Regions from separate parts of the Mixta sp. BE291 genome, predicted to be linked through region 1. Evidence: predicted binding sites of a transcription regulator. Region 1 holds the regulator's gene; the other holds the start of a gene.
What was found. The regulator PurR, encoded in region 1, represses purine synthesis genes. The targets are predictions, from matches to a motif close to CANGCAAACGTTTGCNTG.
Positions count from the first base shown of each region.

Region 2: a site for PurR is predicted at 8,901-8,918, ahead of guaB (IMP dehydrogenase). Genes of this name have one in related genera too.

Region 1 covers NZ_JAVDXN010000001.1:730,612-741,034, reverse strand. The annotation lists gene J2X14_RS03575 (C40 family peptidase) at 1-749, shown strand, start outside; gene cydH (cytochrome bd-I oxidase subunit CydH) at 810-899, opposite strand; gene purR (HTH-type transcriptional repressor PurR) at 1,186-2,211, shown strand; gene punR (DNA-binding transcriptional activator PunR) at 2,245-3,153, opposite strand; gene punC (purine nucleoside transporter PunC) at 3,264-4,433, shown strand; gene cfa (cyclopropane fatty acyl phospholipid synthase) at 4,697-5,845, shown strand; gene J2X14_RS03545 (riboflavin synthase subunit alpha) at 5,898-6,545, opposite strand; gene mdtK (MdtK family multidrug efflux MATE transporter) at 6,764-8,137, shown strand; tRNA gene J2X14_RS03535 (tRNA-Val) at 8,276-8,352, shown strand; tRNA gene J2X14_RS03530 (tRNA-Val) at 8,357-8,433, shown strand; tRNA gene J2X14_RS03525 (tRNA-Val) at 8,440-8,516, shown strand; gene pykF (pyruvate kinase PykF) at 9,206-10,423, shown strand, end outside.
Region 2 covers NZ_JAVDXN010000007.1:96,299-106,721, reverse strand. The annotation lists gene hutU (urocanate hydratase) at 1-1,619, shown strand, start outside; gene hutH (histidine ammonia-lyase) at 1,621-3,150, shown strand; gene J2X14_RS16535 (amino acid permease) at 3,226-4,614, shown strand; gene J2X14_RS16530 (YmjA family protein) at 4,725-4,970, opposite strand; gene J2X14_RS16525 (cold-shock protein) at 5,043-5,528, opposite strand; gene guaA (glutamine-hydrolyzing GMP synthase) at 5,725-7,305, opposite strand; gene guaB (IMP dehydrogenase) at 7,374-8,840, opposite strand; gene xseA (exodeoxyribonuclease VII large subunit) at 9,010-10,374, shown strand.

The sequences.
Region 1 (10,423 bases):
CCGAGGCATCCCCGCAGGCGCCAGTCAAAGCCACTCAGCATAAAATTGATAAAAAAGCCGCCCGCGACGACGACCGTCGCAAGCGCCGGGTGGTAAAAACCACCAGTAAAAAAGCCCGTCCGGCCAGCGTCGAAAAAAACAAGCTAAAGAAGAAAAGTAAACCTGCCACGGTTGCCACAGCCAGCACGAAAAAGAGTCGTAGCGCGGTTAAAACCACCAGCGTAAAAAAAAGCATCAGTAAAAAAAGCAAACAGCGCTATGGTCGCCAGCGCGGCGAGAAAAAAACCGCTGTAGTCGCTAAGCGCGGCCCGCTGGAGATGAGCAAGGCGCATCGTGAGCGCTATCAAAAGGCGCGTGAAACGGCGATGAACAAACTGATGAGCCAGTTAGGTAAGCCCTATCAGTGGGGAGGCACCTCGCCTCATACCGGTTTCGACTGTAGCGGTTTGGTCTGGTACGCCTATAAAGATGTGGTGAAGTTTAAAATTCCCCGCACCGCTAATGAAATGTACCACCTGCGTGATGCGGCATCGATTAACCGTGAAGCGCTGGAAAAAGGCGATCTGGTGTTCTTCCGCATTAATAATCGTGGCGCAGCCGATCACGTCGGCGTCTATCTCGGTAACGGACGCTTTATCCAGTCGCCGCGCACCGGTAAAGATATCCAGATTAGCCAGCTGAGCGATGATTACTGGCAGCGGCACTACGTTGGCGCTCGCCGCGTGATGACGCCGCGCACCATTCGCTAACGCGGTTGCGCAACAAAAAAGCCTGTCATATGACAGGCTTTTTTTATTTCTGGCTGGCGATTAATTGATAACGGCGGTGAAGCTAAACGCCATGATCACCAGTAATGCCGCCACCGTGGTGCCTATTGATAGTTTTAAATCCGTGCTCATTTGGCCTCTCCTTTAACCACACAAAAAATAACGGTATAGATTTTCCCATACTCCCTGGTAAAAATCTCGTTTTCTTTGCGCCAGCTTGGTAGAATCCCCGCCTTGCGTTGCGCAACGACCAAAACCACCGTTGTCGACGACCCTTATTTTAAGACGTCCCGCCGCTAAGACGTACCTCAGCCCGCCTGATGATAACCCATACGCGTGCTGAATAACGCTATCGGGACGCAAACGATTAACATTAGCCTTATCAAACTATTACGATAGGCGCAGGAGTATCTTTTTAATGGCAACAATCAAAGATGTCGCAAAGCGTGCCGGCGTTTCTACCACCACGGTATCGCACGTCATCAATAAAACCCGTTTTGTCGCGGAAGAAACCCGTGAGGCCGTGTGGGCAGCCATCAAAGAACTACACTATTCGCCCAGTGCGGTCGCACGCAGCCTGAAAGTCAACCACACTAAATCGATCGGCCTGTTGGCGACGTCCAGCGAGGCGCCCTATTTCGCTGAGATTATCGAAGCGGTGGAAACGCGCTGTTTCGCCCGTGGCTATACCCTGATTCTGGGCAACGCCCATAACGATTTACAGAAACAGCAGGCTTATCTTTCCATGATGGCGCAAAAGCGCGTGGATGGCCTGTTGGTGATGTGCTCCGAATATCCTGAAGCGCTGCTGAAGATGCTGGAGGAGAACCGCAATATTCCTATGGTAGTCATGGACTGGGGCGAATCGCGCGGCGACTTTACCGATACCGTGCTGGATAATGCTTTCCAGGGCGGCTATCTCGCTGGCCGCTATCTGATCGAGCGCGGACATCGTGATATCGGCGTGATCCCCGGTCAGATGGAACGCAACACCGGCAGCGGGCGCTTCGCCGGTTTTGTCAAAGCGCTGAATGAGGCCAGCATTGCGGTACGCGAAGAGTGGATCGTTCAGGGCGACTTTGAGCCAGAGTCTGGCTATCGCGCTATGCAGCAAATCCTGGCGCAGAAGCAGCGCCCTACCGCCGTTTTCTGCGGCGGCGATATTATGGCGATGGGCGCGATTTGCGCCGCCGATGAGCTGGGACTGCGCGTGCCGCAGGATATTTCAGTGATCGGTTACGATAACGTGCGCAACGCCCGCTATTTTACCCCTGCGCTGACCACAGTGCATCAGCCGAAAGAGCAGCTGGGCGAAACCGCTTTTGATATGCTGCTGGACAGGATCACCAGCAAACGTGAAGAATCGCAAACCATTGAAGTCCATCCTACGCTGATTGAGCGCCGCTCTGTCGCCGATGGTCCCTTCCGCGACTACCGCCGCTAAGGTTCAGGCTCAGGAACCGCTGTTCCTGAGCCGCTACGCTTCCCGCAGCCATTCCCGATTGATCGTTTCCGTATCGCCAAGATAATCCAGCAGCCAGCGCAGCGCGGGCGAACTGCTTTGCTCCGACCAGCTGACGCAACAGAAGCTGTCGGGAAAAGGTTGCGGCAGCGCCAGCTCGGTGAGCTGCCGGGTTTTCAGCAGCGGTGCGGCGAAATGTCCGGGAACCATGCCCACACACAGCCCGGCACGCAGGCAGTCAAACGCGCTTTCCCAGTCGGGCACCACCAGACGGCGCTGATTATCCAGCGTCCAGGTGGTACGTCGTGGCAATGCGCGCGAGGTATCTTCCAGCACCAGCGAGGGCCAGGGACGAATATCATCATCCTCCAGCTGCCTGCTGACGCTGGCTAAAGGATGATCAACGCTTACTACGCAGCGCCAGTTAAGCGCGCCCATATCGCGAAAGGCAAAGCGCCCGCCAACCGGAATCGCCTGCGTCGCGCCAATCGCCACATCAACCCGCTCGTCCGCCAGCGCATCCCAAACGCCGTTAAACACTTCCGGCGTGATCAGCAGTTCCATATCCGGGAAGTGCCGATAGAAATCAAGCACCAGCTGACGGGTACGCTGCGGCTTAACAATGCGATCCACGGCGATGCTTAACTGCCCGCGCCAGCCATTCGCCACCTGCTGGCACTGCCGCCGCGTGGCTAGCATTTTTTTGATAACAGCACGGCCTTCGCGAATAAACAGCTCGCCTGCCTCAGTGAGTACCACGTCGCGATGGCGTCGCTCAAAAAGCGGCACCGCCAGCCAGGACTCCAGCTGACGTACGGTATAGCTGATGGCCGAGGGTACGCGATGTAGCTCCTCGGCGGCGGCAGAGAAGCTGCCATTGCGCGCCACGGCATCGACCACTTCCAGTGCATATTCAGACCACATGTTTTGCCTGCAAAATTTTTGATATCAACCGGCAAATTTTAGCGTTTCACAATCAGAAAAACATCCTTTAACCTCGCGCGGTCTGTTCACCTGCTAATAATGAGAAAGTGATGTCTGCTTCAAAAGGATTTATGCTCTATCTGGCGCTGCTCAGTACGCTGGGTTTTCTCGCCACCGATATGTACCTGCCCGCGTTTACCGCCATGCAGGAAAGTTTTCACACCTCTGCCGGCGTGATTAGCGCCAGCCTCACCGTGTTCCTTGGCGGTTTCGCCTGCGCGCAGCTGCTGTGGGGACCGCTCTCTGACCGTTTTGGTCGTCGACCGATCTTGCTGCTGGGTCTGGCGCTGTTTGCGCTGGGCTGTGCGGGGATGCTGTGGGCGGAGACCACCTGGCAGATGTTAATCCTGCGCTTTGTGCAGGCGGTGGGCGTCTGCTCGGCGGCGGTGAGCTGGCAGGCGCTGGTAGTGGATCGCTATCGCGGGGCGCAGGCGAATCGGGTTTTCGCCACCATTATGCCGCTGGTCGCGCTGTCGCCCGCGCTGGCGCCGCTGCTGGGCGCCTGGCTGCTGAGCCACTTTTCATGGCGATCGATTTTTCTGACGCTGTTTCTGGTAACGCTTCCGCTGCTGTTTGCGACGGCGAAGCTGAAAAAAAGCGCGCCCGCCTCTGAGCCAACCGGCCAGCGCAGCGGTTTTTTCCGTCTGCTGGCGTCGCGTATCTACAGCGGCAACGTGCTGATTTATGCCGCCTGCTCCGCCAGCTTTTTCGCCTGGCTGACCGGTTCGCCCTTTATCCTGCACGATTTGGGATTAAGCCCGGCCGATATTGGTTTGAGCTATCTTCCGCAGACCGTGGCGTTTCTGGTAGGCGGCTTTGGCTGTCGCTCGGCGCTGCAGCGTCGCAGCGGTCGCACGCTGCTGCCCTTCCTGCTGGTTTTTTATGCTGTGAGCGTAGCTGCGCTGTTTATCGTCTCGCTTAGCGATCGGGTTACGCTGTGGGGATTGTTAATTCCATTTTGCGGCATGGCGCTAGCGAATGGCGCTATTTATCCCATCGTGGTAGCCAATGCGCTGCTGCCCTTCCCGGATGACACCGGCAAAGCCGCTGCGCTGCAAAACTGCCTGCAGCTGGGCCTGTGCTTTTTTGCCAGCCTGGCGGTCTCTTCCTGGTTACGCCATCCGTTACTGACCACCAGCTCGGTGATGTTCTCAACCATTCTGCTGGTCGCGTTGGGCTATGCGTTGCAGTACGTGGCACACGAACGCACACATAATTAGCACCCTAATTATTAACCGTTGTATCTTGCCTTGCGGGAGCCTATACTCCTTGCAAGGCAGTCACTTATAACAGTTAGCGTACTTTTCCCCGGCCCATCGCCCGCTTTCCGCGACAATAATTGTGGCCCCGGGCTTTCAATGCCTTTCAATCCTCTGCGCAACGTCAGATATCTGGCACACGGTCTTCCGTGAGATTTCTCACAATCCTGAGAAATTGACTATTCTGTTTCTCAGGTTCGTATCACACAGGTGATGGAGAAGCTATGAGTACATCGTGCATAGAAGAAGTGAACCTGGAGGAAAACCATTGGTATCGTATCGTCCATGAAATGTTGGAAACGGCTGATATTGAGATCAATGGTAAGCGCCCCTGGGATATTCAGGTCAAAAATCCTGAATTTTTTAAACGTGTTTTGCAAGAAGGATCGCTTGGCCTGGGTGAAAGCTATATGGATGGCTGGTGGGATTGCGAGCGGCCAGATATATTTTTTCAACGCGTATTAAAACATCAACTTGATCAACAACTTCCTCATCATTTCAAAGATACATTACGTATCGCGGCAGCGCGGCTTACCAATTTACAGTCAAAAAAACGCGCGTGGATGGTGGGCAAGGAGCATTACGATTTAGGGAACGATCTCTTTTCACTGATGCTGGATCCCTTTATGCAATACTCCTGCGGCTACTGGAAAAGCGCTCAGACGCTGGAAGAGGCGCAACAGGCTAAATTAACCTTGATTTGCGAAAAGCTTAAGCTAAAACCTGGCCTGAAGCTGCTGGATATCGGCTGCGGCTGGGGCGGACTCGCTGAGTTTGCCGCGCGTCATTATGGCGTCACGGTCGATGGCGTGACCATCTCCGCCGAACAACAGAAAATGGCGCAGCAGCGTTGCGAAGGTCTGGACGTCAATATCCTGCTGCAGGATTACCGTGATTTAGATAATCAGTATGACCGCATCGTTTCCGTTGGCATGTTTGAACACGTCGGCCCGAAAAATTACGCCACCTATTTCAACGTGGTCGACCGTAACCTTAAGCCGGATGGCCTGTTTCTGCTGCATACCATTGGCGCGATAAAAACCGACATGCATGTCGATCCGTGGATCGATAAATATATCTTCCCCAACGGCTGTTTGCCGTCGGTACGCCATATTGCTGAAGCCAGCGAAGCGCATTTTATTATGGAAGACTGGCATAATTTCGGCGCCGACTACGACAAGACGCTAATGGCATGGTATGAGCGCTTCCTGCAGGCCTGGCCGCAGCTGGCGGAAAAATATGGTGAGCGCTTTAAACGCATGTTCACCTATTATTTAAACGCCTGCGCCGGGGCGTTTCGTGCGCGTGATATTCAGCTGTGGCAGGTGGTATTCAGCCGCGGCGTTGAGGGCGGCCTGCGCGTACCGCATTAACCGCTGTCGCGTATAAAAAAACAGGCAACCGGGTTGCCTGTTTTTTTATTATTTACTCTGCAATCTGATTAACCGTTGCCGCCAGCGTCGCTTCTCGCTGCGCCAGCACGCGCTCTACCGTATCCACAATCGCCTGCGTATGCGGATCGATTTCAATATTCACCCGCTGCCCCAGCTTTTTCGCGCCCAGCGTAGTGCGCATCAACGTTTCAGGGATAAGATGCACGCAAAATTTGGTTTTGGTGACATCGCCCACGGTCAGGCTGATGCCATCAATACCAATAAAGCCTTTGTGCAGGATATATTTCAGCAGCGTGCTGTCCTGCGGTTTGAACCAAATTTCACGGTTATTTTCTGCGTTAATGACCTTGCTGATTTCAGCTGTGGTCATAATATGGCCGGACATTAAATGACCGCCAATTTCGTCACTGAACTTCGCTGCTCGTTCAATATTTACCGTGTCGCCCGGCTGCAGATCGCCAAGATTGGTAATGCGCAGTGTCTCTTTCACTAAATCAAAGCTGACGCGATCGCCATTAATTTCGGTAACGGTCAGGCAGCAGCCGTTATGCGCTACCGAGGCGCCCAGCTCCAGGCCCGGTAATAACGCCGACGGCATTTTAATAATGTGAGTACGAAAGTTGGTTTTTTCTTCAATGGCAACCACCTCTGCGGTGCCCTGCACAATTCCGGTAAACATGATTCGGCCTCTGTGAGTTTTTGCTGATATTAACATACTCTCTGGTGCAGAGCAGGCGGGCAAAAGCGTGAAAAACGCCGCCTGGGTACCATAAAATGCGGTTTTCTTCCCGGTCTGATGTCGTTATGATTCTGCACCAGCGTTGTGCATCATTATCTATCTTTATTATCCTGTCTCTCTGGGTGTTATTCATTCCTTAAAACATAAAAGGTGTAAACGTGCAGAAGTATCTGACAGAAGCGCGTCAATTATTAGCGCTTGCTATTCCGGTTATTCTGGCGCAGGTGGCGCAAACCGCCATGGGATTTGTCGATACCATTATGGCGGGTTCGGTTAGCGCAACGGATATGGCTGCCGTTGCGGTCGGCACCTCGATCTGGCTGCCCGCCATATTGTTCGGTCACGGCCTGCTGCTGGCCTTAACGCCGGTAGTGGCGCAGCTTAACGGCTCCGGTCGCCGTGAGCGTATCGCCGGTCAGGTGCGTCAGGCTTACTGGTTGGCGGCATTGGTTTCCGTGCTGATTATGATTGTACTGTGGAACGCGGGTTATATGATCCACGCGATGCAGGATATCGACCCGGCGCTGGCTGATAAAGCAGTGGGCTATCTGCGTGCGCTGCTGTGGGGGGCGCCGGGCTATCTGTTTTTCCAGGTTGCGCGTAATCAGTGCGAAGGATTGTCGAAAACCAAGCCCGGTATGGTCATGGGTTTTATCGGGTTACTGGTGAATATTCCGGTTAACTATGTCTTTATTTATGGTCACTTGGGTATGCCTGCGCTGGGCGGCGTTGGCTGCGGCGTGGCGACGGCATCGGTTTACTGGGTAATGTTTATCGCTATGCGGCTGTGGGTGAGTCGGGCGCGTTCCATGCGCGATATCGCCCTGCCCGGCCATTTTAGCCCGCCGGACTGGCCGGTTCTGAAGCGTTTAACGTTCCTTGGGCTGCCGGTTGCGCTGGCGCTGTTCTTTGAAGTAACGCTGTTTGCCGTGGTTGCTCTGCTGGTTTCGCCGCTGGGGATCGTGAATGTGGCTGGTCACCAGATTGCGCTGAACTTCAGTTCATTGATGTTTGTGCTGCCGCTTTCGCTGGGCGTCGCGACCACCATTCGCGTCGGCTTCCGCCTTGGGCAGGGTTCGGTAGAGGCGGCAAAAGTCGCCGCCTGGACCGGTCAGGGCGTTGGCATCATGATGGCCGCCGCAACGGCGCTGTTTACCGTGACGTTCAGAGAGCAGATCGCCCTACTGTATAACGATAATCCGCAGGTGGTGGCGCTGGCGTCGCAGCTGATGATGCTGGCCGCGATTTACCAGTTCTCTGACTCTATTCAGGTTATCGGCAGCGGTATTCTGCGTGGCTATAAAGATACGCGCTCGATCTTCTTTATTACCCTGGTGGCGTACTGGGTGGTGGGCTTGCCCAGCGGCTATCTGTTGGCGCTAACCGACTGGATCGTCTCGCCGATGGGCCCGGCGGGATTCTGGTGCGGTTTTATTCTGGGGTTAACTTCCGCAGCGATTATGATGCTGTGGCGTATTCGTCGGCTGCAGAAATTACCCGCCGAACTGATCCTGCGCCGCGCGGAACATTAAGCTAAAGGCCCGCCGCGTCTAAAAAAACGGCGGGTCGCACAGTTGATGGGCAGTTGCGCAGAAAATTGCATGTTTCTACTTGCCAGCGGTGAACAGTGTCGCTAATATTCGTCCCCGCCGTCACCCAAGACGGCAGATGCGTTCTTAGCTCAGTTGGTTAGAGCACCACCTTGACATGGTGGGGGTCGATGGTTCGAGTCCATTAGAACGCACCAAAGTGCGTCCGTAGCTCAGTTGGTTAGAGCACCACCTTGACATGGTGGGGGTCGGTGGTTCGAGTCCACTCGGACGCACCAAATATTGCGTTCTTAGCTCAGTTGGTTAGAGCACCACCTTGACATGGTGGGGGTCGATGGTTCGAGTCCATTAGAACGCACCACTCTCTTTTCTCACGGGTTTCACTCTTCCGCTCCTGCGTTTATATCTTTTTACTTCCGTTTCGTTTCTGCACACCTGTCCGCTGCTACCTCTGCACATTATCTGTTTCGTACTCGCACCTGAATTGGTTTTCGCTGCGGTAAAATCCGTTGTTCACACCGGTTTTATTTCTGCGTTTGGCATTTAAAACGCCGTTATTTTTTGTGTAATTTATTTTCCGCGCAAAAAAAATTACACAAAAACAGGGCATGAATAAAGGCATCCGTTATCAGAACTTTCCTGGTATACAACCGGCGCGCGCTCTGGTTTGCCGCCCTTTTTTTCATTGCCTGACCGGCTGGATACGCGGGCTAAAACAGGTTGCCGCAACGTGACTTTCCTTGATCTGGAACCAGCTGCCTTCACGCTTTTTGATTGGTTTTCGTATACTTAGCGTCTATACTATCTTCCGGTGTCTCACTTGAATGGTTTCAGCCAATTGACGTGCCCTTACCTACACATACAACCAGTTGCGCAACTCGCCCACAGGGGCTACGGAACATCATCGCTCAACTTCCTCTGCACGCTTTATATCTGTCACCTATTCTTAGTTTGTATCGCAGTCCGCTCACTGAGCATGAATATTTCCCCGATGCACCAGGCATCGACCTCAAACCTTAATCATCCATCACAACTTACAGATAACTTGTCATGAAAAAGACCAAGATCGTTTGTACCATCGGCCCGAAAACTGAATCAGAAGAGATGCTGACCAACCTGCTGGAAGCGGGCATGAATGTTATGCGTCTGAATTTCTCTCACGGTGATTACGAAGAGCACGGTCGCCGTATCGCCAATATCCGCGCGGTTATGGAAAAGACCGGTCATCAGGCGGCTATCCTACTGGATACCAAAGGCCCGGAAATCCGCACCATGAAACTGGAAGGCGGTAGCGATGTGTCGCTGAAAGCGGGTCAAACCTTCACTTTCACCACCGATCAATCGGTGATTGGCAACAACGAACGCGTTGCGGTGACCTACTCCGGCTTTACCGCCGATCTGAAAATTGGCAATACCGTGCTGGTAGACGACGGTTTGATCGGTATGGAAGTCACCGAAGTCACTGAAAATACCGTGGTATGTACCGTACTGAACAACGGCGACCTGGGTGAAAACAAAGGCGTTAACCTGCCGGGCGTTTCCATTCAGCTGCCTGCACTGGCGGAAAAAGATAAGCGCGATCTGATTTTCGGTTGCGAACAGGGCGTGGACTTTGTTGCCGCCTCCTTTATCCGTAAGCGTTCAGACGTGCTGGAAATCCGTGAGCATCTGAAAAAGCACGGCGGCGAGCATATCCAGATCATCTCCAAAATCGAAAACCAGGAAGGTCTCAACAACTTTGATGAGATCCTCGACGCCTCTGACGGCATCATGGTTGCACGTGGCGACCTCGGCGTGGAAATCCCGGTTGAAGAGGTGATTTTCGCCCAGAAGATGATGATCAAAAAATGTAATAAAGCACGCAAAGTGGTGATTACCGCTACCCAAATGCTTGATTCCATGATCAAAAACCCGCGCCCTACCCGTGCGGAAGCGGGCGACGTGGCCAACGCCATTCTCGACGGCACGGATGCGGTGATGCTTTCTGGTGAAAGCGCCAAAGGTAAATATCCGCTGGAATCAGTACGCATCATGGCGACCATCTGCGAACGTACCGATCGCGTGATGAAATCGCGTATTGATACCGTTAACGACAACCGCAAGCTGCGTATCACCGAAGCCGTATGTCGCGGTGCGGTAGAGACCGCAGAAAAACTGGAAGCGCCGCTGATTGTGGTAGCGACCGAAGGCGGTAAATCAGCGAAATCAGTGCGTAAATATTTCCCGGACGCCACGATTCTGGCGTTAACCACCAACGACATCACTGCT
Region 2 (10,423 bases), on a different contig from region 1:
GCTGGCTCACCGAAGCGCCGCTGCGTATGTTGATGAATAACCTCGATCCGGACGTGGCGGAGAATCCGTACGAGCTGGTGGTATACGGCGGTATTGGCCGAGCGGCGCGTAACTGGGAGTGCTTTGACGCCATCGTCGCCACGCTTAAAAAGCTGGAAAACGATGAGACGCTGCTGATTCAGTCCGGCAAGCCGGTTGGGGTGTTTAAAACCCATGAAAACGCGCCGCGCGTGCTGATCGCCAACTCAAACCTGGTGCCGCACTGGGCCAGCTGGGAGCATTTCAATGAGCTGGATGCCAAAGGGCTGGCGATGTATGGCCAGATGACGGCGGGAAGCTGGATCTATATCGGCAGCCAGGGCATCGTGCAGGGCACCTACGAGACCTTTGTCGAAGCGGGCCGTCAGCATTACCACGGCAATCTGCAGGGGCGCTGGATCCTGACTGCCGGACTGGGCGGAATGGGCGGCGCGCAGCCGATGGCGGCGACGCTGGCGGGGGCCTGCTCGCTGAATATTGAATGCCAGCAAAGCCGTATCGATTTCCGTCTGCGTACGCGCTATGTCGATGAGCAGGCCGATTCGCTGGATGATGCGCTCAATCGCATACAGAAATATACCGCGGAAGGTCGGGCGGTGTCGGTGGCGCTGTGCGCTAACGCAGCGGAGATCCTGCCGGAGCTGGTCAAGCGCGGCGTGCGTCCCGATATGGTCACCGATCAAACCAGCGCGCACGATCCGCTGCACGGTTATCTGCCGCAGGGCTGGCGCTGGGAAGAATATCAGCAACGGGCGCAAAGCGAGCCGCAGGCGGTTATCGAGGCGGCTAAACGCTCTATGGCCGACCACGTGCGTGCGATGCTGGCATTTAAAGCGCTGGGCATTCCGGTTTTCGATTACGGCAACAATATTCGTCAAATGGCTAAAGAGATGGGCGTAGCCAACGCCTTCGATTTCCCTGGTTTTGTGCCTGCCTATATCCGCCCGCTGTTCTGCCGTGGTATCGGCCCGTTCCGCTGGGCCGCCCTTTCCGGCGATCCGCAGGACATTTATAAAACCGACGCCAAAGTCAAAGAACTGATTAACGATGATAAGCATCTGCACCACTGGCTGGATATGGCACGCGAGCGCATCAGCTTTCAGGGTTTGCCTGCGCGCATTTGCTGGGTAGGCCTGGAATGGCGGCAGAAGCTGGGTCTGGCATTTAACGAAATGGTGCGCAGCGGCGAGGTTTCCGCGCCCATCGTTATTGGCCGCGACCATCTTGATTCAGGTTCGGTCGCCAGCCCTAACCGCGAAACCGAAGCCATGCGTGATGGTTCTGATGCGGTGTCTGACTGGCCGCTGTTGAATGCGCTGCTGAATACCGCCAGCGGCGCGACCTGGGTTTCCCTGCATCATGGCGGCGGCGTGGGCATGGGCTTTTCTCAGCATGCTGGCATGGTGATTGTGTGCGACGGCAGCGACGAGGCGGCCGCCCGTATCGCCCGCGTGCTGCATAACGATCCGGCCACCGGCGTAATGCGCCATGCCGATGCCGGTTACGACATCGCTATTGATTGCGCGGTAGAACAACAGCTTAACCTGCCGATGATCGCGGCGACTCAGGAGAAACGTTGATATGAACCTCACCCTTAACCCCGGCACGCTGACGCTTGCCCAACTGCGTGAGATCTACAGCCATCCGGTTTTTATTACGTTGGATGAGCGCGCGATACCGGCGATCGACAACAGCGTACGCAGCGTTAATACGATTCTTGCAGAAGGCCGTACCGCCTACGGTATTAATACCGGTTTTGGTCTGTTGGCGCAGACGCGTATCCCGGCGGAGGATCTGGAAAATCTTCAGCGTTCGCTGGTGCTTTCTCATGCGGCGGGCATTGGCGCGCCGCTGGACGATAGCCTGGTTCGCCTGATGATGGTATTGAAAATCAACAGCCTGGCACGCGGCTTTTCCGGCATTCGCATCAGCGTGATTCAGGCACTGATCGCGCTGGTGAATGCACAGGTTTATCCCTTGATTCCCGCGAAAGGATCGGTAGGGGCATCGGGCGATCTTGCGCCGCTGGCGCATATGTCGTTAACGTTACTGGGTGAAGGCCAGGCGCGTTACCAGGGCGAGTGGCTGCCTTCGGCGGAAGCGCTGAAAAAAGCCGGGCTGGAGCCGCTTACGCTGGCGGCTAAAGAGGGGCTGGCGCTGCTTAACGGCACCCAGACGTCTACCGCCTTTGCGCTGCGCGGCCTGTTTGAAGCAGAAGATCTGTTCGCCTCGGCGGTGGTCTGCGGCGCGCTCACCACCGAAGCAGTGCTGGGCTCGCGCCGTCCGTTCGATGCGCGTATCCATGAGGCACGCGGCCAGCGTGGGCAAATCGATACCGCCACGCTGTTCCGTGCGCTGTTAACCGATAGCAGCGAGATCGCTCAGTCACATCAACATTGCAGCAAAGTTCAGGATCCTTATTCGCTGCGTTGCCAGCCCCAGGTGATGGGCGCCTGCCTGACCCAGCTGCGCCAGGCCGCAGAAGTGTTATTGATTGAGGCAAACGCGGTTTCTGATAACCCGCTGGTGTTTGCTGAGGAAAACGAAGTGATATCGGGCGGCAACTTCCACGCCGAGCCGGTGGCAATGGCGGCAGACAATATCGCGCTGGCGATTGCGGAGATTGGCGCGCTTTCCGAACGACGCGTCGCGCTGATGATGGATAAACATATGTCGCAGCTCCCGCCCTTCCTGGTAAAAAACGGCGGCGTTAACTCCGGCTTTATGATCGCGCAGGTTACCGCTGCCGCGCTGGCCAGTGAGAACAAAGCGCTGGCGCACCCGCACAGCGTCGATAGCTTGCCGACCTCCGCCAATCAGGAAGATCACGTTTCGATGGCACCCGCTGCCGGTCGGCGTCTGTGGGAGATGGCCGCTAACACGCGCGGTGTGGTTGCCGTAGAGTGGCTTGCGGCCTGTCAGGGCATCGACTTGCGTGAGGGGTTAAAAACCAGCCCGACGCTGGAGAAGGCCCGCCATCTGCTGCGCGAACAGGTCACCCACTATACGCAGGATCGTTTCTTTGCGCCGGATATCGAGCGCGCCGCTGAGCTATTAAGCGCGCGTCATCTGACGGCACTGCTGCCTGCCATCCTGCCCAGCTATCTGTAATCGTTGTCCCCCTGCTCTGCCGGGAAAATGTTCCCGGCAGCTATGCGCATATTCCACTCTTTTCAGGGCTTTGATATGCAACAACCTACGTCACATCTGCTGCGCGGCCTTAGCGCGCGCCACATCCGCTTTATCGCGCTGGGTTCGGCGATTGGCACCGGGCTGTTTTATGGTTCCGCCGCCGCCATTCAAATGGCCGGGCCCGCCGTGTTATTGGCTTATCTGGCGGGCGGCGCGGCGGTATTCATCGTTATGCGCGCGCTGGGTGAAATGGCGGTGCGCCATCCGATCTCCGGCTCCTTCAGCAGCTATGCCCGCCACTATTTAGGCCCGCTGGCGGGTTTTATTACCGGCTGGACCTATACCTTTGAGATGATCATTGTCTGCCTGGCGGATGTCACCGCGTTCGGCGTTTATATGGGGCTTTGGTATCCCGACGTGCCGCGCTGGATCTGGGTATTAAGCATCATCTGCTTTATTGGCGCGCTGAACCTCTGTCACGTGCGGGTATTTGGCGAGATGGAGTTTTGGCTGTCGCTGATTAAAGTTACAGCGATTTTCGCCATGATTGTCGCCGGGGCCGGTATTATTCTGTTTGGTTTTGGCGACAGCTTCCCGGCTACCGGCGTGGCAAACCTCTGGTCGCACGGCGGCTTCGCGCCCGATGGTCTGGGCGGCGTGATCGCCTCGCTTGGCATCGTGATGTTTGCCTTTGGCGGCATCGAAATTATCGGCATTACCGCTGCGGAAGCGCGCGATCCGCAGAAGGTGATTCCTCAGGCGATTAATACTATTCCGCTGCGTATTATTCTGTTTTACGTCTGTACCCTGCTGATCCTGATGGCGATCTTCCCGTGGAACGGCATCGGTCAACAGGGGAGCCCGTTCGTATTGATTTTTGATGGGCTGGGGCTGCCCGCCGCCGCCAGCGTGCTGAATATCATTGTGATTAGCGCAACGATTTCAGCGATTAACAGCGATATTTTCGGGGCCGGACGCATGATGTACGGCATGGCGAAGGAAGGCATGGCGCCAAAAAGTTTCCTGCGTATCGCCAGTAACGGCGTGCCCTGGATGACGGTGGTGGTGCTGATGGTGGCGTTGCTGGCGGCGGTAGTACTTAACTATTTGATCCCTGAGCAGGTGTTTGTGTTGATCGCGTCGCTGGCGGCTTTTGCCACCATCTGGGTCTGGCTGATGATCCTGTTATCCCATTTCGCGATGCGCCGCAGTTTATCTGCGCAGCAGCGTCAGGAGATACGCTTTCCCGTTCCGTTCTGGCCGGTCGCACCGGTGATAACGCTGCTGTTTATGCTGTTGGTGATTGGCGTGCTGGGCGCGGTGGCGGAAACCCGGCTGGCGCTGATCGCCGGTCTGGTATGGCTGGCGATGCTGACGGTATTCTACTTTTGGCGGATTAAAAAGCAGCTGAAGCCGATGGCGCTGGAGCAGCCGGAAGGCTGAAGGTTAAAGGCTGAATTTTTGGTAAAAGGCATAACGACATTTTTAGCCGTTATGCCAGTCTTCCCGGCTCTGCTCTACAGGCTGCTTACGCGCTGACATAAAATCAGGCGCTACTCATTGCCCCATTGATTCAGGAACTCCGCTATTTCATCGATGCGCCCGGCATCAATCCCGGCTTCAGCGGCCATCTCCTGCTGCGCGCTCTCACTGATCTCTTCGTTGTTCATCAGGCGGGTCAGCAGCAGCTGGAAGTAGCGCGCCAGCGCGTCCGGCTCTGACTCGCCCAGCGGCTTTGCGGTTTCCGTCGCGTACTCATCCACGATGTCATAATATTTCAGCGGTATGTCGTTGTTCATAGGTGATCCCCAGGGGTTAAGGTCTATGTCAGTTGCTGCTTGCACCGTTTGTCGGCACAACGTCACACCAACTTATTTTAGCTTAAGCAGTTTTACCGTCTCTTCGATGTCGATTTCATCTTCGGTGAAGATTAATGTCGTTCCCTGAAAGGTGGTAATCGCCAGCTTCTTCAGCGAGCGCATGTCACCAGGCTTCACATTGGTTTTCGGCCTGATATTGTTCATCAGCCCCCCAACCGACAGCACCGTGTTTTCTTTATCGATGCGGGTATCGGCAGGCACTTCCTCGCTATACACCAGATAAGATTTGATCGCCGTCAGCTTAAGGCGCTCGCCCGCAATATAGATGTATTTACTCTCGGGGATGACTTTTACCGCATAGGCTGACAGGCCCTTGTTATTGGTTGTGGGTTCAAAAGTCACCGCCGCATCTTTCTTGATCAGCTCAGGATTGGCGACCTTAATCACATGAAAATAACGGTTGTCACCGTTCTCATCTTTGATAAACCCAAAACCTTTATCTTCAAACCACGTTGTGATCGTTCCTTTCATCGCCATTACCGCCTGATTAACCGTTTATCTACTCAATTTTTGCAGCGCGCAGTGTAAAACACAATCTCTGCGTAGACTACGCCTTTGGTGTCAGTCTGGCTGAAGAAGGCATCAGAAAATATCAGGCACAAAAAAGCCCGCAGTTACGCGGGCTTAGAGATTTTTTACTGCTTATACGTGCAGGCTGTTGCCAGACGTTAAATCATTCCCACTCAATCGTGGCGGGCGGCTTACCGGAAATATCGTAAACCACGCGGGAAATGCCGTTCACTTCATTGATGATACGGTTAGAGACGCGGCCGAGGAACTCATATGGCAGATGCGCCCAGTGCGCGGTCATAAAGTCGATGGTTTCTACCGCACGCAGTGAAACCACCCAGTCATATTTACGCCCGTCGCCCATCACGCCCACCGAGCGTACCGGCAGGAAGACGGTAAAGGCCTGGCTCACCTTGTTATAGAGATCGGCTTTACGCAGCTCTTCAATAAAGATAGCGTCAGCGCGACGCAGCAGATCGCAATACTCTTTCTTCACTTCGCCCAATACGCGCACGCCAAGGCCCGGCCCTGGGAACGGATGGCGGTAAAGCATATCGTAAGGCAGGCCCAGCTCCAGGCCAATCTTACGCACTTCATCCTTGAACAGCTCTTTCAGCGGCTCTACCAGGCCCAGCTTCATCTCTTTCGGCAAACCGCCCACGTTGTGGTGCGATTTAATCACGTGCGCCTTGCCGGTTGCGGAGGCGGCGGATTCGATCACGTCCGGATAGATGGTGCCCTGCGCCAGCCATTTCACCTCGGTGAGATGGGTCGCCTGCTCATCAAACACTTCAACAAACACACGGCCGATGGTTTTACGTTTGGCTTCCGGCTCATCAATGCCCGCCAGCGCATCCAGGAAGCGCGCCTCCGCCGGTACGTGGATAATATTCAGGCCGAAATGATCGCCGAACATATCCATTACCTGCTCGGCTTCGTTGAGACGCAGCAGACCGTTATCAACGAATACGCAAGTCAGACGATCGCCGATGGCGCGATGCAGCAGCATCGCCGTCACGGAGGAATCGACGCCGCCGGAAAGGCCAAGGATCACCTTATCGTCGCCCACCTGATCGCGCAGACGATCAACGATATCCTCAATGATTTTTGCTGGCGTCCACAGCGCTTCGCACTGGCAGATGTCGCGCACAAAACGCTCCAGCATACGCAGACCCTGACGGGTATGGGTCACTTCCGGGTGGAACTGTACGCCATAAAAGCGTTTTTCTTCGTTGGCCATAATGGCAAACGGACAGGTCTCGGTGCTGGCGACGGTAACAAAGTCAGACGGAATCGCAGTGACTTTATCACCGTGGCTCATCCAGACATCCAGCAGCGGCAGGCCAGCAGCGCTGACAGAATCTTCAATACCGCGCACCAGCGCGCTGTCGGTTCTGACTTCTACCTGCGCATAGCCGAACTCGCGTTCGTGGGAGCCTTCAACCGACCCGCCCAGCTGCATCGCCATGGTCTGCATGCCATAGCAAACGCCCAGAACCGGGACGCCAGCGTTAAAGACATACTCCGGCGCGCGCGGGCTATCCAGTTCGGTGGTGCTTTCCGGGCCGCCGGAAAGAATGATGCCGCTCGGCTTAAATCCGCGGATCTGTTCTTCGGTAACATCCCACGCCCAAAGCTCACAGTAAACGCCCAGCTCACGCACGCGACGCGCAACCAGCTGGGTATACTGCGAACCAAAATCGAGGATTAAAATACGGTGCTTATGAATATTTTCCGTCGTCATTAAGGCAATTCCAGGGCGATAGACTTAACAAAAGCGCCCGGCTAAGGCCGGGCGAGAAAGGTTCGGGATTAAGATCCCATGCGGTAGTTCGGCGACTCTTTCGTGATGGTCACGTCATGAACGTGGCTTTCCGAAATGCCAGCGCCGCTGATGCGAACAAATTCTGCTTTGGTGCGCAGCTCGTCGATGGTGGCGCAACCGGTCAGCCCCATACAAGAGCGCAGGCCGCCCATCTGCTGATGAACGATCTCTTTCAGGCGGCCTTTATAAGCCACGCGGCCTTCGATCCCTTCCGGCACCAGTTTATCTGCCGCGTTATCGCTCTGGAAATAACGATCGGAAGAGCCTTTGGACATCGCGCCCAGCGAACCCATACCGCGATAGGATTTAAACGCACGACCCTGATAGAGTTCGATTTCGCCCGGTGATTCTTCCGTTCCGGCCAGCATCGAGCCCACCATCACGCAGGCGGCGCCCGCAGCAATCGCTTTAGCGATATCGCCGGAGAAACGAATGCCGCCATCGGCAATCACCGGCACGCCGGTGCCTTCCAGCGCTTCTACCGCGTCAGAAACTGCGGTGATCTGCGGCACGCCAACGCCGGTCACGATACGCGTGGTACAGATAGAGCCAGGACCAATACCCACTTTCACCGCGCTTACGCCCGCCTCGGCCAGCGCACGTGCGCCTGCGCCGGTGGCCACGTTGCCGCCAATGATTTGCAGATCGGGATATTTAGCGCGGGTTTCGCGAATGCGCTGCAGCACGCCTTCGGAATGGCCATGAGAAGAGTCAATCAGCAGCACGTCAACGCCTGCGGCAACCAGCGCATCCACGCGCGCTTCGTTACCGGCACCCGCGCCTACCGCCGCGCCAACGCGCAGGCGGCCATGCTCATCTTTACAGGCCAGCGGTTTACGCTCTGCCTTCTGGAAATCTTTTACGGTGATCATGCCCAGCAGGCAGAAGCTGTCATCCACTACCAGCGCTTTTTCTACGCGCTTCTCGTGCATTTTCTGCAGCACGACTTCACGCGCCTCACCCTCTTTCACCGTCACCAGGCGCTCTTTCGGCGTCATTACCGCCGTGACCGGCAGGTTCAGATCGGTAACGAAACGCACGTCGCGACCGGTGATAATGCCCACCAGGCGGTTATCATCACTCACCACCGGATAACCGGCAAAACCGTTACGCTCGGTGAGTTCTTTTACTTCGCGCAGCGTAGTGGTCGGCAGAACGGTTTGTGGATCGGTCACCACGCCGCTTTCATGTTTCTTCACCTTGCGCACTTCTTCCGCCTGGCGCTCAATGGACATATTTTTGTGGATAAAGCCCAGCCCGCCTTCCTGCGCCAGTGCGATAGCCAGACCCGCTTCGGTCACGGTATCCATAGCAGCAGAGAGCATTGGAATGTTCAGACGAATTTTTTTGGTCAGTTGGGTACTGAGGTCAGCCGTGTTAGGCAGGACAGTAGAGTGAGCAGGAACGAGCAAAACGTCGTCAAAAGTGAGTGCTTCTTTAGCGATTCGTAGCATGGCAATATCTCAACCTGGGGTGAATGAGAACAGATAAAATATTGCCGCGGCATTATACAGGGCGTAATCGGTTGCCTCCAGCTTTTTTTCAGTAAATGTCTTGATCCTCGTTATCAGCCATGTAGTATCGACTGATTAACTCGCTGATTTATTATTTGATCCCTATCACATGTCGCTACCTCCTTCCGCCAATATTTTTACCGTTAGCCGCCTTAACACCACGGTGCGTCAGCTGCTGGAAGGCGAAATGGGTCATATCTGGCTCAGCGCAGAGATCTCCAACTTTACGCAGCCGGCTTCCGGTCACTGGTACTTTACGCTCAAAGACGATACCGCCCAGGTGCGCAGCGCGATGTTTCGTAACAGCAACCGGCGCGTCACCTTTCGTCCGCAGCACGGGCAACAGGTGCTGGTGCGCGCCACGGTCACGCTTTATGAGCCGCGCGGCGATTATCAGCTAATAGTCGAGAGCATGCATCCCGCTGGCGAAGGGCTGCTGCAACAGCAATTTGAACAGCTGAAACAGCGGCTGGCGGCGGAGGGCCTGTTCGAGCAACAGCATAAGCAGCCGCTGCCCGATCCGGCGCGCCAGGTAGGCGTTATCACCTCCGCCACCGGTGCGGCGCTGCATGACGTGTTGCGTGTACTGCATCGCCGCGATCCCTCGCTGCCGGTAATCATCTACCCCACGGTGGTGCAGGGTAACGAGGCGCCCGCCGCCATTGTGCGTGCCATTGAGTTGGCTAACCGGCGCAATGAGTGCGACGTGCTGATTGTCGGGCGCGGCGGCGGCTCGCTGGAGGATTTGTGGTGTTTCAACGATGAGCGCGTGGCGCGCGCTATCTTTGCCAGCCGAATTCCAATTGTCAGCGCCGTGGGCCATGAAACCGACGTCACCATTGCTGATTTTGTTGCTGACCTGCGTGCGCCAACGCCTTCGGCCGCGGCGGAAATCATCAGCCGCAATCAGGTAGAACTGCTGCGTCAGCTTCAGTCGCAGCAGACGCGGCTGGAAATGGCGATGGATTACTATCTCGCCCAGCAGCAGCGCACGTTTACCCGCTTGCAGCATCGTTTGCAACAGCAGCATCCGCAGCTGCGGCTGGCGCGCCAGCAAACCACCCTATTCCGGCTGCAGCGACGACTGGATGAAGCGATGCAGCTACGGCTGCGTAACGCCACGCGACAGCAGGATCGCCTGACGCAGCGTCTGGCGGCACAGCAGCCGCAGCGCAATATTAACCAGGCGCAGCAGCAGCTTCAGCAATGGCATTATCGCCTGACGCAGGCGATGCAGCAGCGGCTGAGCGAAGAGAAACAGCGCTTTGGCATACTGGCGGCGCATCTGGAAGGCGTCAGCCCGCTGGCGACGCTGGCGCGCGGCTTTAGCGTGACGCAAACCTCGCAGGGCGCAGTGCTGAAAAAAACGCGTCAGCTACAGCCAGGCGATAAGCTGCAAACCCGTCTGCAGGATGGTTGGGTGGAAAGTGAAGTGAAAGCGATTTTGCCACTTACGGGCGCAGTGAAGAAGTAATCAAATATACCGCCAACGCGTTATTCAGAATGGCTCATTGCTGCATGAG